One region of the Streptomyces sp. NPDC058195 genome, then DNA from elsewhere that is predicted to be linked to it. Evidence: predicted binding sites of a transcription regulator. Region 1 holds the regulator's gene; the other holds the start of a gene.
The links. The regulator HspR, encoded in region 1, represses chaperone genes until heat shock. The targets are predictions, from matches to a motif close to TTGAGNNNNNNNNNCTCAA.
Positions count from the first base shown of each region.

Region 2: a site for HspR is predicted at 1,176-1,194, ahead of lon (endopeptidase La). Genes of this name have one in related genera too.

Region 1 is NZ_JBHVVM010000001.1:63,050-65,247, reverse strand. It holds gene dnaJ (molecular chaperone DnaJ) at 31-1,215, shown strand; gene ACFVWY_RS00295 (heat shock protein transcriptional repressor HspR) at 1,217-1,663, shown strand; gene ACFVWY_RS00290 (helix-turn-helix transcriptional regulator) at 1,891-2,198, opposite strand, start outside.
Region 2 is NZ_JBHVVM010000027.1:105,102-107,299, reverse strand. It holds gene ACFVWY_RS28025 (spermidine synthase) at 1-165, opposite strand, end outside; gene ACFVWY_RS28020 (DUF6328 family protein) at 372-866, opposite strand; gene lon (endopeptidase La) at 1,217-2,198, shown strand, end outside.

The DNA.
Region 1 (2,198 bases):
ATGGCCGATCGTCCGGAAGGAGGGACGTCGATGAGCACGAAGGACTTCGTCGAGAAGGACTACTACAAGGTCCTCGGCGTCCCCAAGGACGCCACCGACGCCGAGATCAAGAAGGCGTACCGGAAGCTCGCCCGCGAGTTCCACCCGGACGCCAACAAGGGCGACGACAAGGCTGAGGAGCGCTTCAAGGAGATCTCCGAGGCGAACGACATTCTCGGCGACAGCAAGAAGCGCAAGGAGTACGACGAGGCGCGTGCCCTCTTCGGCAACGGCGGCTTCCGGGCCGGTCCCGGGGGCGCGGGAGGCAACTTCAACTTCGACCTGGGCGACCTCTTCGGAGGCGGTCAGGGCGGGGGCGGCCAGAGCGGTGCCGGCGGCTTCGGCGGCGGCGGCCTGGGCGATGTCTTCGGCGGCCTGTTCAACCGGGGAGGCGCGGGACCGCGGGTGCAGCCGCGCCGCGGCCAGGACATCGAGTCCGAGGTGACGCTCAGCTTCACCGAGGCGGTCGACGGGGCCACCGTCCCGTTGCGGATGTCCAGCCAGGCGCCCTGCAAGGCGTGTTCCGGCACCGGTGACAAGAACGGCACCCCCAGGGTCTGCCAGACCTGTCTCGGCACCGGCCAGGTCTCGCGCGGCTCCGGCGGCGGCTTCTCGCTCACCGATCCCTGTGTGGACTGCAAGGGCCGGGGCCTCATCGCCCAGGACCCGTGCGACGTCTGCAAGGGCTCCGGACGGGCCAAGTCCTCCCGGACCATGCAGGTCAGGATTCCGGCGGGCGTCTCGGACGGCCAGCGGATCCGGCTGCGCGGCAAGGGCGGTCCGGGCGAGCGCGGCGGTCCGGCCGGTGATCTGTACGTCGTGGTCCACGTCGACGCCCACCCGGTCTTCGGCCGCAAGGGCGACAACCTCACCGTCACCGTCCCCGTCGACTTCACGGAGGCGGCCCTCGGCGGCGAGGTGAAGGTGCCCACGCTCGGCGGTCCGCCGGTCACGCTGAAGCTGCCCGCGGGAACGCCCAACGGGCGCACGATGCGGGCCCGCGGCAAGGGCGCCGTACGCAAGGACGGCACCCGGGGCGACCTGCTGGTCACCGTGGAGGTGGCGGTACCCAAGGACCTCGGCGACGAGGCCCGGGACGCGCTGGAGGCATACCGTAAGGCGACCGCGGGTCACGACCCGCGGGCTGAACTGTTCCAGGCCGCGAAGGGAGCTTGAGGTGGACGGCCGACGACGCAATCCGTACGAACTGACCGATGAGACACCGGTGTACGTGATCTCGATCGCGGCCCAGCTCTCGGGGCTCCATCCGCAGACCCTGCGCCAGTACGACCGCCTCGGCCTGGTCTCTCCCGACCGCACGGCCGGGCGCGGCAGGCGCTACTCGGCCCGTGACATCGAACTGCTGCGCACGGTGCAGCAGCTGTCGCAGGACGAGGGGATCAACCTCGCCGGCATCAAGCGCATCATCGAGCTGGAGAACCAGGTCGCCGCACTCCAGCAGCGCGTCGCCGAGCTCTCGGCGGCCGTGGACGGCGCGGCGCAGGCGATGCAGCAGCGCGAGGCCCAGGTGCACGCCTCGTACCGGCGTGATCTGGTGCCCTATCAGGACGTGCAGCAGACCAGTGCGTTGGTGGTCTGGCGGCCCAAGCGGCCGAAGGGCTGAGACGGGGCCGCATACGGCCGAGGAGGGCCGGGAGCCGACCTGAGGGGCGGCTCCCGGCCCTTTGCCGTGTTCCGGGGCGGGGCCCTCCGGGAGCCGGTCGTGGCCAGCCCCGGGCGCCGGGCCCGCGAGCGGTGCGCGGCCAGGAGCCCTCGTCCGGCCAGGAGTCGCCGGGGGCCGGGAACCGTCGAGGGGCCAGGAGCCTTCGCGGCGTCCCGGGCCCCGCGGGGTCAGGAGTCCTCTTCGAGGATGCCGGAGCGGGCTATCAGGTAGCCGAGCTGGGCCCGGCTGCTGCTGCCGAGGGCGGCGGCGAGCTTGGCGACATGGGCGCGGCAGGTACGGACGTTCATACCGAGCCGACGGGCTATGGAGTCGTCCACATGCCCCTCCACCAGAAGCTGGGCGATGGACCGCTGGACCCCGCTGATGCCGAGCGAGGTCGGTTCGTACTTGACCTCTTCGCGCAATGGCGCCGCCCGGGTCCACAGCTGCTCGAACACGTTGGCCAGGTACTGCACGAGCCCGGGGTTGCGGAGTT
Region 2 (2,198 bases), on a different contig from region 1:
CAGCAGCCGCTCGGAACGGCCGTCCGAGGTGTCCATCAGAAAGCACCCGTTGGCGATGATCTCGAAGTCGTCCCCCCGTCTGCGCAGCACGACCTCCCCGTACGGGCCTTCGCGGCGGTCGAGCGTGACGGGGGCGGGGGTTTCGGTGCGGGGGAAGCCGGACATGGCGCGGATCTCCGATGGCAGCGGGCGGGGACCTCGCCATCCTGGCCTCCCGGCACGGTCCGAAGCCAGCCGGTTACCGGCCTCGCCGGATCGTCCGGTACCGGGTCCGTCCCCGGCCGCCGTCGTGGTCGTGGAGCCCGCTGCACTCGTCGCCCGGGGGAGAACTCCGCCCGTCGCCGCGCCCCGGCGGATTCCCGCTGGACGGTTCACGGGTGCGGGCGGAGCAGCGCTCTGGGGAGCACGAACCACAGCCCGGCGAACAGGGCGAGTGTGGCGGCCGTGATCGCGACGGCGGCGGCCCGGCCGAGGACCACGGTCATGAGCAGGAGGACGGCGCCGTTGAGCGCGAGGGCGAGGAAGACCAGACCGATCTTGGCGAGCCGCGCGGACAGGGCGACGATCCGGTCCTTGACGCCCTGGTGGAACAGGCCGCGGTGCAGGGCGACCGGAGTCGCGAGCACGGCCGAGGCGACCACCGTGAGCAGCAGCGTCACCACGTACGTGGCGCGTTCGAAGGTGTCGAGGTCCGGAAACCGGCTGGTGAAGGCCACGCCGAGGAGAAAGGCGAAGACGATCTGCACACCCGTCTGCACGACCCGCAGCTCCTGGAGCAGTTCGACCAGGTTGCGGTCGGCACGTTCCGCGGGCGTCTCCCCGCCGTGCGGGGACGCGCCGCCGCCACTGGACGAAACATGGGACATGGGCCCCATTGTTCTCAGGACGCCCCGCCGCACCACCGCTGCTCATCCGTACGGAGCAGTCTCCGGGCGGCGCGGCGCCAGGCGGGGGAGGAGGGGCGGCGGCGCCGGGGAGGGGCGGGCATCCCGGGGGCCGGGGAGAGGGCGTCAGCTCCCCGGTGCCGTGCGCGCGGCGGCGAGGGCCGCCCGGTACGACGAGGATCCCGATGTCCGTCTCCTCGGGCTCGCGCGTCGCGCCAGGAGCCAGAGGAGGTGAGGTGGCGATCGCTCAGAGCGAACATCCCCCTGGGAACATTGGGCGGCTCAGGAGCATTGAGTCTGCATAGCTCAACTTGACTGCCGAAGGGGAGATCATGGCTACGGATTCCAACGCGGTTACCCCGCTCGCCCTGCCCGTGCTGCCGCTCGACGACGAGGTCGTGCTGCCCGGGATGGTGGTGCCTCTGGACCTGTCCGACGCGGAGGTGCGGGGTGCTGTGGAGGCCGCGCAGGCGGCGGTCCGGGCCGGTGGGGACAAGCCCGAGGTGCTGCTGGTGCCGCGGATCGACGGTACGTACGCCGGTACCGGCGTCATCGGCACCGTCGAGCAGGTCGGACGGCTCTCCGACGGAGACCCGGGCGCGCTGATCCGCGGCCGGGGCCGGGTGCGGATCGGGGCCGGGACCAGCGGTCCGGGGGCCGCGCTCTGGGTGGAGGGGGCCCGGATCGACCCGGTCGTCCCCGACCCGCTGCCCGGCGCCGCCGCCGAGCTGGTCAAGGAGTACAAGGCGCTCGCCACCAGCTGGCTGAAGAAGCGCGGGGCCTGGCAGGTCGTGGACCGGGTCCAGCAGATCGAGGACATCTCCGCGCTCGCCGACAACTCCGGTTACTCCCCCTTCCTGACCACCGCCCAGAAGGTGCGGCTCCTGGAGACGGCCGACCCGGTCGCCCGGCTGAAGCTCGCCATCCAGTGGCTCGGCGAACACCTCGCCGAGCAGGACGTCGCCGAGTCCATCGCCAAGGACGTCCAGGAGGGCGTCGACAAGCAGCAGCGCGAATTCCTGCTGCGCCGCCAGCTCGACGCCGTGCGCAAGGAGCTCGCCGAGCTCAACGGCGAATCCGGGTCCGCCGACGCGTCCGACGACTACCGGGCCCGCGTCGAGGCCGCCGATCTGCCCGAGCACGTCCGCGAGGCGGCGCTCAAGGAGGTCGAGAAGCTGGAGCGGGCCTCCGACCAGAGCCCCGAGGGCTCCTGGATCAGGACCTGGCTCGACACCGTCCTCGAACTGCCCTGGACCAAGCGGACCGAGGACGCCTACGACATCCGCGGCGCCCAGCGGGTCCTGGACGCCGAGC